Regions from separate parts of the Alteromonas sp. Cnat2-8 genome, predicted to be linked through region 1. Evidence: predicted binding sites of a transcription regulator. Region 1 holds the regulator's gene; each other region holds the start of a gene.
What was found. The regulator FNR, encoded in region 1, switches genes on or off when oxygen is low (the NO sensors DNR and NnrR bind a similar motif). The targets are predictions, from matches to a motif close to TTGATCTAGATCAA.

Region 1 (4,252 bases):
TAACGGCAAACACGTGCTATGTAGTACTAATAAAAAGACTACACCGACAACGGCGACACAAATCCATCTGGCTTAATAGCAAGTACATCGCAATTGAGTTCGTCGATCACGTGTTCTGCAGTGTTACCAATTAGGGCCGCTGAAATGCCCACACGGCCAACGGTACCAATAACAACCAGCTCTGCATCCAGTGTTTTTGCCACTTGCGGGATAACTTTTTCCGGAAGGCCTTCTCTTACTACACATTTGTTGTCAGGAATACCGTACTTTAACGCGTGACTACGCATTTCTTTTAAATGATGATTTTTTACCGCGTCGTGATAGGTATCGGGGTCGAACTCAGGTACTTCTATGGCGATATTAAGTGGTGTAGAAGGGTAACTGTTGACCAAATTTACGCTACCTTTCAATAAAGAGGCGTAGTCGTTAGCAATGAGGGTGAGCTTATCGTTAAGTGCGGCGTGCTCATCGTCTTCACTGCCTACGTTTACTGCAGCAATAATCTCTCCTCCTTCTGGCCAGTCGTGCTCTTTAACGAGCAATACTGGGCGAGGGCATTTACGCATTAAATGCCAGTCGGTGGGGGTGAAAATAACAGAAGCAAGATCGTCGTGCTTTTTGGTTGCCTTTACCACTAAATCTATCTGATTGTTTAGGGTGTAGTAAATAATCGACTCATACGCACGATTATTCCATTCTACAACGATATCAGTTTCAGTGAATCCTTGTTCTCTTAAGTGGGTGGCAAGCCATTTTGCATGCTCCTTTGTAACTGCATCGCGCATTGACTCGCGCTCATCCGGGCTAAGCATGGTCGTCATATCATAAGATAAGTCGTATACCACCATCATTGCGGTAACTGAAGCGCCTGTTTTTGAAGCGAGTTCATAAGCTCGGCTTAGTGCAGGTTGGTTATCGCGCTCGGCATCTACCACGGCCAGAATTCGTTTACACTCAATCATAACGTCCCCCTAACTACGAAACTTAGTAGCGGCTGTCGAAATCGAAGCTTTCTAATACTAACTATAAACGACATTGGGAAAAACGTAAGTTGTTTTAGATCAAGAATTTTACGAGGCGACCATGAGTGAACCTACCTAATTGAATATGGAGCAACCGGCGTGGCGCTGAAAGGGTAGATAGGTGGCTAACACAGGTTACAAAAAAGCGCGCTTAGTGCGCGCCTTATTTAACACTTAAAAAGGACTAACCGCAGACAACGCTAGGGCCGTTAAGCGCCGCTAGTTTGGTGTTTAGCCTATCGAAATCCAAAATAGTAATAAGCTTGCCGTCTACTTTTATGATGTTGTCTTTTTGAAAACGGCTTAACAGACGACTAATCGTTTCAATCGTTAATCCTAAATAGTTTCCAATTTCGTTGCGCGTCATGGTTAAGTGGAATTCTCTATGGGAAAAGCCACGCTCTTCAAAGCGTTGCGACAGGTGTGAGATGAAATACAGTAAGCGCTCTTCTGCAGTTCGCTTGTTTAAAAGCATGATCATGTCGTGATCTTGTTTTATTTCAGCGCTCATGAAGCTCATGATCTGGTGGCGTAGCTTTGGAAATTGCACTGACATTTCGTCGAGGGTCTCGTAGGGAAGCTCACACACCATGGCAGTTTCTAACGCAGAAGTATAGCTTTGGTGTTTGTTCTCTCTTAATGCATCGAAACCGATAATATCACCAGGAAAGTGGAAGCCGGTAATCTGTTCTTCACCTTCGGTATTAGTCACAAATGATTTGAATGAACCGGTTCTCACTGCAAATAGAGAACGGAATTTATCACCAGTTTGAATCAGCGTGTCACCTTTATGAAGCGGCTTCTTGCGTTCAATAATATCGTCAAGAGACTCGATTTCTGTTTTGTTTAACGCCACCGGTAAACACAGGTGACTGAAACTACAGTTTTGACAGTGAATAGAAAATTGGCTTCCTTTGCTCATAATGCACGCTCTCTAAAAGAATACCCGACAATAATACACCCATTTTTAAACGATTGCGCCATGAATAAGATAAGCTGCATATATTGCCATTATTACTGCAATAATTTGTCTAAAATGGTTATGTTGAAAACTTCGAACAATATATTGGCTACCAGCGCTTGCAGCGAGCAAGGTGGGTAATGTACCCAAACCGAAGAAGAACATAATAGCAGCGCCTTCTAGCGCGTTACCCGCCGCGAGAGACCAGGTAAGTGTGGAATACACCAAACCGCAAGGAAGCCAACCCCAAATAAAACCATAAGGCAACGCACTTAAAGGGGTCTTAAATGGCAAAAAGCGTTTTGAAAGCGGCTGGACTTTGGAAAATAGGCCTTTACCCGCATTTTCCAGCACTGTTAAGCCAGTCCACCACTTACCCAAATAACACGCCAGTAGAAGCAACATGATTCCGCTAAGTAGGGAAAGGGCATAGTTGGCAAGAGGTATATAATCTGCTGCAATTTTTCCAAGTGCCCCGGTTATTGCTCCGGCGATGGTGTAGCTCACTATACGTCCCATGTTATAGGCAAGGGTATAGGGTAGTGCTGAAGCGCCTTTAGGCGATACCATCCTTAGCGCAGCGACAATTCCACCGCACATTCCCACACAGTGAACTCCACCGGCTAAGCCGATAAGAAAGGCAGAGAAGTAGTTAATCCCTTCCATGTGGCGCTTGGCTTTTGTCTACTTTACTGTCTTGAAGTTGCTTGCGTTGCTCAGCTAGCTTTTTTTCTTCTGGCGGAAGATCATCGTCAAACAGTATGCTATACCCTTGGCGATCCAAATCTTCAAATTGATTGGTTTTCACCGCCCAAAAGAATATCACGATAGCGACGGCAACAATGATGATGGCGATTGGAATTAATACGTAAATAATACTCATGCTATTTGCTCAAAAGTCGCGTTGAGTTTGTGACCACAATGATACTGCTTAACGACATACCAACAACAGCCATCCACGGTGAAAGTAGGCCTGATACGGCGAAAGGTAAGATCAAAACGTTGTAACCTACCGACCAGCCGATATTTTGCCTTATTTTTTGCTTCACTTGATGCGCAGTTCGAATAAGCTCTGGTACAGAAAGCAGCTGATCTCCAAGCAGTATCACGTCGGCGGCAGTTTTAGCCACGTCTGTGGCATTACCCACTGCAATTGCCACATCAGCGCTGGCAAGAACTGGAGCGTCGTTGATACCGTCACCCATCATCATCACTTTCGCGCCAGATTGCTGCATAGCTTGAACGGCTTCGTACTTTTGCTCAGGTGTTAGGCCACCTTTAGCGGTCGAAATTGGCAATGGTGCGGTAAGCGCATTAACGTTTTGCTGTGTATCACCACTTAAAACGGCGAGGGTATGGCTTGCAGCTAATATATCGAGAGTTTCTTGCGCATCTTCTCTTAGTGAATCCTTTACTTCATACGCCGCCATAATACGCCCCTTAACCGTGAGAAACACGTTAGCTGAAGGGAACGCTTCAATGAGTTTTAGCTGTGATTCGTGAACGCTGAATGCTGCAGATCCCATAGAAAACAACGTGTCATTGATCTCACCGCTGATACCACCTCCTGGCGTAACGGTAAAATTAGTCACTTTGTGTACCGTGTTATCGATGGCGTCAGCACTACCGCTAGAGGCAGAAGTCTCGCTTAGGGCTACACCGTCGCTAAAGGCTTTGGCAATCGGATGTTCAGAGCGTGACTCCAAAGCGCGCGCAATTGATAGCGCACTATTACTATCCACGCCGTCAGCGTACCAGGCATTTGAAATAGTAAATTTGCCTTTTGTGAGCGTGCCGGTTTTGTCTAAAGCGATGGTGTCAATGTCAGTAATTTGTTCTAGCGCATCGGCCCGTTTTAGTAAAATACCTTGTCGGTTTAACTTTGCCATAGCGCAGGTTAACGCTGATGGCGTAGCCAACCCTAGTGCGCAAGGGCAGGTTGCAACCAGCACCGATATGGTGATCCAAAATGCCTCGTCGCTACCCTGATACGCCCAAAAGCCATAGGTTAACGCCGAAATCAGCAATACCGCGGTAACGAAATAGCGAGAAAAATTATCGGCTATCTGCGCTGCTTTAGGCTTACTCGCCATCGCACTTGCTTGCAGTCGTACAATTTGATTTACCAGCGCATTTTTAAGGGTCTGCGTAACCGTAATGGTTAGCGTACCATCTTGACAAACCGTGCCGCCGTAAACCGGGCTACTGTTCGACTTACGCACGGGGTTAAACTCGCCGGTAAGCATTGATTCGTCAACCGCTGCGTTGC
Region 2 (4,252 bases), on a different contig from region 1:
CATTGAAAAGCCAGCTGTTAAGATAACGCCTGCTATAAATAGCGCACTCGATACAAACGCCATGCCTGCATTACCTTTCTTAGAGAAAAGCGCACAGGCCAGACCCGCAATAATACCCAGCACAGGTGCTGCCATCATAAGGGGGTATTTGCTGTAGTTGCTCATCCAAGCTCCAGCTTCAATGGCAACCTCTTTCTTAAGTGGATTTGACGTTGCAATAGTGTCGACTGCCGACGTAATCACGAAGCCATCTAATCCAAATGCTACCCAAAGACCTGCAAGTACAAATAGCGTGACACCAGCCAGGCTTAACACAACCGATACTGCACGTGCGCGAACTTCAATAAAGCCATCGGTTTTCATTTGTAGCCAGGTTGCACCGTGATTCAGCAACATAGCCACAGAAAGCAGTCCTGCCACCAGCGCAAACGGTGTTAAAAGGCCAAAGAACGAGCCTGTGTAGGTTGATTTAAGCGTGCTGTCCATTTCAAACGGTACGCCCAACAGCAGGTTACCAAACGCCACACCAAAGATAAGGGCTGGGATAATACCGCCAGCAAATAACGCCCAATCCCACGCTTTACGCCACTGCGGGTTAGGTAATTTACTGCGGTAATCAAAGCCTATCGGGCGCATCCAAAGGGCAATTAAGGTAAGGGCCAGCGCAAGGTAAAAACCAGAAAACGCAGTGGCGTAAATCATCGGCCACGCGGCGAAAATAGCGCCACCTGCGGTGATAAACCAAACTTGGTTGCCATCCCAGTGCGGCCCTACTGTATTTATCATTACGCGGCGCTCTTTGTCATTTTTACCAATAAGCGTGAGCAGTGCTCCAACGCCCAAATCGAAGCCATCAGTAACCGCGAAGCCAATTAGCAGAACGCCAACCAAGCACCACCAAATGACTCTTAGTAATTCATAATCAATCATGCTTTTGCTCCTTGCTCGTCAAGGTCAATAAGATCAAATTCAGTGTCAGGCTGCTTATCTGCAGGGGGAATCGGCCCTTTTTTGGCAAACTTCTTCATTAAGTAAAAACCAATAATGAACATGCCGGTGTAGAAAGCACTGTAGGCTACAAGGGTTATTACCACGTCGCTTACGGCGAGATTAGATACCGACGTATGCACCGGAAGCACCTCTGCAATTGACCATGGCTGGCGACCATATTCAGCGACAAACCAGCCAGCCTCACAGGCAATCCAAGGAAGCGGCAAACCATAGAGCGCGCTTTTTAATAACCAGCGTGGCTTAGTAATCTTGTGTTTAGTGCTGTAGTAAAAGGCGCACACAAATAGCGCAAGCATAATAAAGCCAGCCACAACCATAAGGCGGAAACTCCAAAACAATGGGGCAACCGGCGGAATGCTGTAATCTACTGCCTGTTGAAGCGCGGCATCAGAAGGATTTGAAACGTTCTCAGTGAAAGGCTCTAGCAACATAGCGTAGCCCAAACTGTCTTTATTTTGGTCGAAGGCAGTACGTTGCTCAGCTGTCGCGGTGCCGTTTCTTACATCTTCAAGTACTTCATAGGCTTTAATTCCGCTTAGAATACGCTCGCGATTCTCTTCTTTAAGATCCTTAATACCTTTTACTTCTTCGGTTAACGAACGGGTAGCAATAATGCCCATTGCCCAAGGAATTTGAAGGGCGTACTCGGTTTCCTGCTTTTCGTCGTTTGGAATACCAAACACAGTAAACGGCGCAGGTGCAGGATGGGTTTCGTACTCAGCTTCAACTGCTGCCAGCTTCACTTTTTGTACATCACCAAGCTCATAACCACTTTCATCACCTAACACGATCACAGAAAGCGTTGAGGCTAGGCCGAAGCTAGCAGCTATGGCGAACGAACGGCGCGCAAAGGCGATATGCTTATGATTAAGCAGGTAGTAACTTGAAATTGCCAACACAAACATTGCGCCGGTCACGTAACCTGCTGATACAGTGTGAACAAATTTGACCTGTGCTACGGGGTTAAAAATAACCTCAGCAAAGCTGGTCATTTCCATACGCATGGCTTCAAAATTAAATTCAGCGCCTACCGGGTATTGCATCCAGCCGTTAGCAATCAAAATCCACAGTGCAGAGAAGTTTGAACCAATGGCCACCAGCCAAGTCGCCATCAGATGCTTCACCTTTGACATTTTGTCCCAGCCAAAGAAGAACAACCCCACAAAGGTAGATTCCAGGAAAAAGGCCATTAGGCCTTCGATGGCAAGTGGCGCACCGAAGATATCGCCTACATAGTGAGAATAGTAAGACCAATTCATTCCGAACTGGAATTCCATGGTTAAGCCTGTGGCTACACCAATGGCAAAGTTAATTCCAAACAGCTTTCCCCAGAATTGGGTCATCTGCTTATAAATTTCTTTACCCGTCATTACGTATACCGATTCCATAATGGCGAGTAGGAAACTAAGCCCCAAAGTTAAGGGTACAAATATAAAGTGGAACATTGCAGTTAATGCAAATTGCCACCGCGATAGTTCTATTAACGTATCGCTCATGGGTTATCTCCCTTGTATTTCGTGTGCGCGTTAAACGCTTAGCAGAAAAAGTGGTTTAAAATTCAGTGATGAACACATGAATATGCCGCATGGCAAGAGCACGGTTTATGCCATACATCAGTAATTTGGCTGCTAAAGCGCAATTACCGATAAACGGCGGTATTTTCGTACTGTGCAGATAAATTATTCCACGACCGAGTGTGAGGCTTATTGATCCAACGCAACAATTGGTGGCGATGCATTCGCCATATTTGTCATTTAGGTGACAAATATGGCACAAGAGAAAGGCTGCTTAGCAGATTGTCAAAAAGTGGAGTATAAGGAAAAGTTAAGGGGTATATAAGAGTGTGAACGCGCCTCGTAATTCTCCCAATTCGAACCCTGTAGCTTGATCGTTGGGATAGTGCTTTAGAATGGATTGTTTTACTGAAGGCGCCACATTAGCTCCGTGGCATGCCATGCACACCTGACCTTGTTCAATCGCCATCATGTACCTAAACTCACCGCTTTCGCTATCGTATTGATAAGTTTCAATAGGTCTTTTAGGGGCCAAATTGTCTTGCTTAGCTTTGGTCAGTAATTGTGAAAACCACGCTAACTGCTCACGCTCCCATTGATCTGCCGCATTGTTTGGGTTCCTTACTTTCAGCGCGGTACGCCCAACCTCCCACCCGTTTTGACTAAGCGCCAGAGCAATAGGAGCCGCTGCAATCTGGCATTCGTTAACGCCAGCCTCTAGCCCTCCGGATTGAATTGCTTGCTGTAGTCGTGACTTTAGCACGCCTCCCAGTGCTTTTGCGTGTAATCGCGCTTCTTTGACTTTTTCCTGTACACTGTTTTCACTTTTTTTCTCATAGGCAGTCACTGTATCTGCCAATGAATGAGCACTACTTGCCAATAAGCTTATCGCCACCAGCATTACGCTATTTTTCATTATAAAACTCTCTTTGGAACTGAATGAATTTCTACCGAAGTATTGTCGTTTGTCTCAAACAGTGAACAAGCTCTATGCCAATATGATAAATTGCCAAAATTAAATTAGAACAAACTAATATTCAGCCACCCATGAATATATCCATAGTACAAGCGATGATAGATGCGATAGATAAACCCGCAATCTTCATTAACCCAAGCTTCGTTATTGAAGCTGTCAACCAGCCCTACAGAGATACCTACCCTGTGGATATAAAGCTTGGCTTTAGTACCTGCTATCAAGTCTCTCACCGCAACAACAAACCTTGCGATAAGTGCGGCGAGCATTGCCCAATGCAAGAGAGTAAAGCCACAGGACGAGCGGCTAGCGTAGTACACGTTCATACCACCAGTGAGGGTCAAAGCTACTGCGACATCCTCATGCGCCCGATCTTCGACGGTAGCGGAGAATTATTAGGTTTCTTGGAAATACTTGATAAGCTTTCGTTTGCCTCAAACCGACCTTCAGCAGGAAAGATGGTCGGCGAATCAGAGGCATTTAAAGCAATGCTAAACAAAATAAATCGCGCCGCTAACTCAGATATTTCAGTACTACTGTTTGGTGAAACCGGCACGGGTAAAGAGCTGGTGTCCCAAGCACTTCACTCGAGTAGTCACCGTGCTGGCAAACCATTTGTTGTCATCGAGTGTACCGGCATGTCTGACACGCTGCTTGAAAGCGAACTATTCGGTTATGAAAAAGGGGCATTTACAGGCGCAACCACAAATAAGAAAGGGCTCGTAGAAGCAGCGGAAGGCGGCACATTGTTTTT
Region 3 (4,252 bases), on a different contig from region 1:
AATATAAAGAAGAAAAGCGATAATCGTGCTTCGCAGAGTACACCATATGAACGTATAGGTGGAGAGGAGAAAGTACGGGAATTAGCAAATACGTTTTACGACATAATGGAAACCGATCCACTCGCCAATGAACTGCTAGCTATTCACCCCCAGCCATTAGACAGAATTCGCCACGTGTTCTTTCTCTATTTAAGTTTATGGCTTGGTGGTCCTGATGATTATCAGCAGCAGTATGGCCACCCGCGTCTGCGTGCACGCCACCTACCTTATACCGTAACACCGGAGTTAAAAGCGCAGTGGATGTATTGCATGCGAAAAGCCATGTTTAAAACGGTTGAAGATATCGCCTTAGCTCAACAGTTGATAGACGCACTTGATCAACTCGCCAATCACATGGTGAATACAAAATAAAAAAGCGCGTTGAAAGGATTAACCTTTTAACGCGCAACTCCCCTGTTACTGTCTACGCTCTTTATGGCGCATAAAGTAGTGCAATTGTGAAAGCCTAATAGTTAATAAGGCGTAGAACTAATAATTAGAATGTGTAACCCACCGATAAGGTATACACCCAAGGATCTATTTCAATATCACTTACCTTTCCAGCAGCATCACCCACTTTGAAGGTTGCTTCGGTATCTATATCAATGAATCGAACCGATGCATTGACATGCCATTTGGTATCAATTTGGTAATCCATTCCCACCTGTGCTGACAAGCCAAATGAATTATCAAGCGAAAGGTCGCTTAAGCCAGCTGTTTCATTTGCACCTGTAAACTCTTCATCAAAGATAAAGGTATAGTTGATACCAGCACCAATGTACGGCTGAAACGCAGAGCTGGCATCATTAAAATAGTAGTTTGCGGTAAGCGTAGGTGGAAGGTGCGTGACTTCTCCAAGCTGGTTACCCGTCCCTAACGGGTCAGCAACAGAAAAATTCACGTCGTGCTTAAACGGCGTTGCGGCAAGCAGCTCAATATTAATGTTATCAGTAATAAAGTACGCTACGTTTAGACCTAGCTGAGTATCGTTATCGATATTAAGGGCAACGCCAAGATCAGTTCCACCCGCGACGATGTTAGAGGTAGATTCGTCAGGAGCAACGGTAGTAAGACCGCCACGAACAATCCAGTCGCCCTGCTGGTGAGCGCTAGCTAAAGGTGAGAGTGCAGCAAGTGTAAGGCAAAGTGCAGATGCAGATAAAAAGTGTTTGCGCATGATGTGTCTCTTTTGTATTTAACTAAGATGGCGATACTTTACGCCTGTGGTTAAGAGAAACATTGATCCAGCGCAAGTTTGATAACTCACTGAAACACAGATGATATTCCACCTTGATGTAGATCAAAAAAACGCCGCATTAACATTAATACGGCGTTTTTTAGTCATTAAAGATGAAAGCTGCTATCGGCGGTCCGCGTAAGGATTTAAGCGGAGCCTTATTTAATAATTAATCACCAATCAGTAGGTTTTAACCAGTCTGTCAGCTTGGCTTCGGCGCTACCCGGTGCAGGTGTATAACAATACTCCCAGCGCGCGAGCGGCGGCATCGACATTAGAATTGATTCCGTACGCCCGCCGGTTTGCAGTCCAAATAAAGTGCCTCGGTCGAATACAAGGTTAAACTCAACGTAGCGGCCCCGGCGGTAAAGTTGGAAATCACGCTCTCTTTCGCCGAAATCGGTTTGCTTACGACGTTCAACAATAGGAACGTAAGCATCGATGAAGCCATTACCAACAGCCTGCATAAATGCAAATGACTGTTCAAAGCCCCATTCATTCAGGTCGTCGAAGAATAAACCGCCCACTCCGCGAGTTTCATTGCGATGCTTTAAGTAAAAGTAGTCGTCGCACCACTTTTTGTACTTAGGGTAGACGTCATTGCCAAATGGTTTGCACAACTTCTTTGCAGTGTCATGCCAATGCAAAACGTCATCTTTAAACGGATAAAATGGCGTCAAGTCGAAGCCGCCGCCAAACCACCAGATAGGTGCTTCGCCCTCTTTTTCTGCAATAAAAAAGCGAACATTAGCATGTGACGTTGGGATGTACGGGTTATGTGGATGAATAACGAGTGATACACCCATTGCTTGAAAGTTTCTTCCCGCAAGCTCAGGGCGATTAGCCGTTGCTGAAGCAGGCATTTGACTACCAAACACATGAGAAAAGTTAACGCCGCCTTGTTCAATCACCGCACCATTTTTTAGTACTCGAGAGCGGCCACCGCCACCCTCTTCTCGCTGCCAGCTGTCTTCAACAAACTGGCCCTTACCATCGGCAAGTTCAAGGGTTTGGCAAATGGTGTCTTGCAGCCCTAGTAAATAGCTTTTTACTTGTTCTATTACTTCAGCGGCATTTTTACCGTCCAGTAATTCTGCTGATGTCATGCTCTTATTACCTCTGCTGTGTCACCATCGCGAATGGTACTGGGTTTAGTTGCACCACCTACTTCCCCTTCTATATAGAAAACGGAATCAGCGAATACGGCTTTTGCTTCTTCAGTGGTGATGGCTGGCGGTTGGCCGGTCAGGTTAGCGCTTGTAGAAACTAACGGTTTACCTAACTTGTTGCACAATTCCACTACTACAGGGTGATTAGTTACGCGCACCGCTATTTTACTATGCTTGCCGGTTAACCAAACTGGCGCAGATGACGACTTAGGTAATAGCCAAGTATTAGGGCCTGGCCAGCTCGAAAAAATATCGGTGCGTCTGTCAGGGCGAATGGCGTTGTCGTTAACATAAGGCAGTAGCTGACTGTAGTTTGCTGCAATCAATATCACGCCCTTTTCTACCGGTCGCTGTTTTATCTCTAACAACGCATTTACAGCGGCTTCATTGTCGGGGTCACATCCGATGCCCATTACCGCTTCGGTTGGATAAACGATTAAACTGCCAGCTTGGAATGCGGCAACAACAGGGTCTACTTCAGGTGAGTTAGCCTCAACGGGGGTAAACGTGTTTACGTTCCCATTTTGGATATCAGACATGGTTTTAATCTCTACGTATAGTTCTTCTTTAGTTGTTCGTATAATTACTTTTTAAAGCCACAACTAGGCTGAGGACACTGTAACTGCCCCTTTTTATCTATCAATACTCCCCAACCGCAGTCTGGGCAGCTTTCATTAACCGGCGTGAAATTTAGCACATATCGACATTGTGGATAATGGTTGCACGCAAAAAACTGTTTGCCGTATTTGTTAGTACGCGAGATTAGATGCCCTTTCTTACACTTTGGACAATCCACCAAAGTATCTTCTTTTTCTTTAATGGGCTCTATGTGATGGCATGAAGGAAAATTGGTACAGCCGATAAACATGCCAAACCGCCCTTTCTTTATGGCTAAGTCGGATGCGCATTCAGGGCAGGCTACACCGTCTAAGGTTTTCAGTATGGTGGTTTGTTTATCGTGAAGTGGCTTACTAAAGCTACATTCCGGATAGCCCGTACACCCGATGAAAGGGCCGGATTTACTGTTCTTTATATGAAGAGGTTTACCGCACTCGGGGCAATCTCCGAAATTATCATCGAGAGCATGCTCGTGCGCTGAAAAGAGTGAATGGTCTATTTTAGACATGTATTGGACGTTAAGGCCTTAAACGCGCTGTAATTTCACAGCGCATTTTTAAGTAAAGATTCAAATACCAGTGACTACAACTGCATTAATGCAGAACACCATCTGGCTCTTCGAACAAAAGATCTTCCATTTGTGCGTAGGCTTTCTCTTTGCCAGGTACGTTAAATAGTACCATTAGCACAACCCACTTCAGGTCTTCCAAGCAAAATTCATTGGAATCAATTTCCATAACGCGATCTATAACCATTTCGCGTGTGGAGGCATCCAACACATTAACCTGTTCTAAGAACATAAGAAAACCGCGACATTCCACATCTAAACGCATTTGTTCTTCATGCGTGTAAATACGGCTTAAGCTAGTGCTAATACCTTTGCAAAAGTACGGTTTGATGTCCGTCTCTTGCAGTGCCGCTAACTTTTCTAACCATGCGAGGGCTTTATAAATCTCATCGTGATGAAATCCTGCGCGCACAAGCTCTTCCGTTAACTCGTCTTGGTCAACACGAATTTCCGTTTCACTGTGAATGAAGTTTTCAAACAGATACATGAGGATATCGAACATATTATTTTCCCCTCAATTTAACGTAACCACCAGGGACAGCGGCCACTAAACCACGCAACTCATATTCTAATAATGATGCCATTGCTTGCGATACAGATAAGGCATTGCGCTGGGCTATG

Region 2: the regulator FNR is predicted to act here: its motif matches at 2,718-2,731, upstream of MHN00_RS09400 (cytochrome ubiquinol oxidase subunit I).
Region 3: the regulator FNR is predicted to act here: its motif matches at 1,330-1,343, upstream of MHN00_RS07875 (OmpW family outer membrane protein).

What each region holds. Positions count from the first base shown of each region.
Region 1 covers NZ_JAKREX010000004.1:107,622-111,873, forward strand. The annotation lists gene uspE (universal stress protein UspE) at 39-962, opposite strand; gene fnr (fumarate/nitrate reduction transcriptional regulator Fnr) at 1,207-1,944, opposite strand; gene MHN00_RS11415 (sulfite exporter TauE/SafE family protein) at 1,990-2,649, opposite strand; gene ccoS (cbb3-type cytochrome oxidase assembly protein CcoS) at 2,636-2,866, opposite strand; gene MHN00_RS11425 (heavy metal translocating P-type ATPase) at 2,868-4,252, opposite strand, start outside.
Region 2 covers NZ_JAKREX010000003.1:351,262-355,513, reverse strand. The annotation lists gene cydB (cytochrome d ubiquinol oxidase subunit II) at 1-930, opposite strand, end outside; gene MHN00_RS09400 (cytochrome ubiquinol oxidase subunit I) at 927-2,507, opposite strand; gene MHN00_RS09395 (DUF3365 domain-containing protein) at 2,836-3,441, opposite strand; gene MHN00_RS09390 (sigma-54-dependent Fis family transcriptional regulator) at 3,597-4,252, shown strand, end outside.
Region 3 covers NZ_JAKREX010000003.1:3,051-7,302, forward strand. The annotation lists gene MHN00_RS07870 (group II truncated hemoglobin) at 1-411, shown strand, start outside; gene MHN00_RS07875 (OmpW family outer membrane protein) at 536-1,216, opposite strand; gene hemF (oxygen-dependent coproporphyrinogen oxidase) at 1,450-2,382, opposite strand; gene MHN00_RS07885 (Sua5/YciO/YrdC/YwlC family protein) at 2,379-2,984, opposite strand; gene MHN00_RS07890 (type I DNA topoisomerase) at 3,029-3,571, opposite strand; gene MHN00_RS07895 (DUF494 family protein) at 3,657-4,133, opposite strand; gene dprA (DNA-processing protein DprA) at 4,135-4,252, opposite strand, start outside.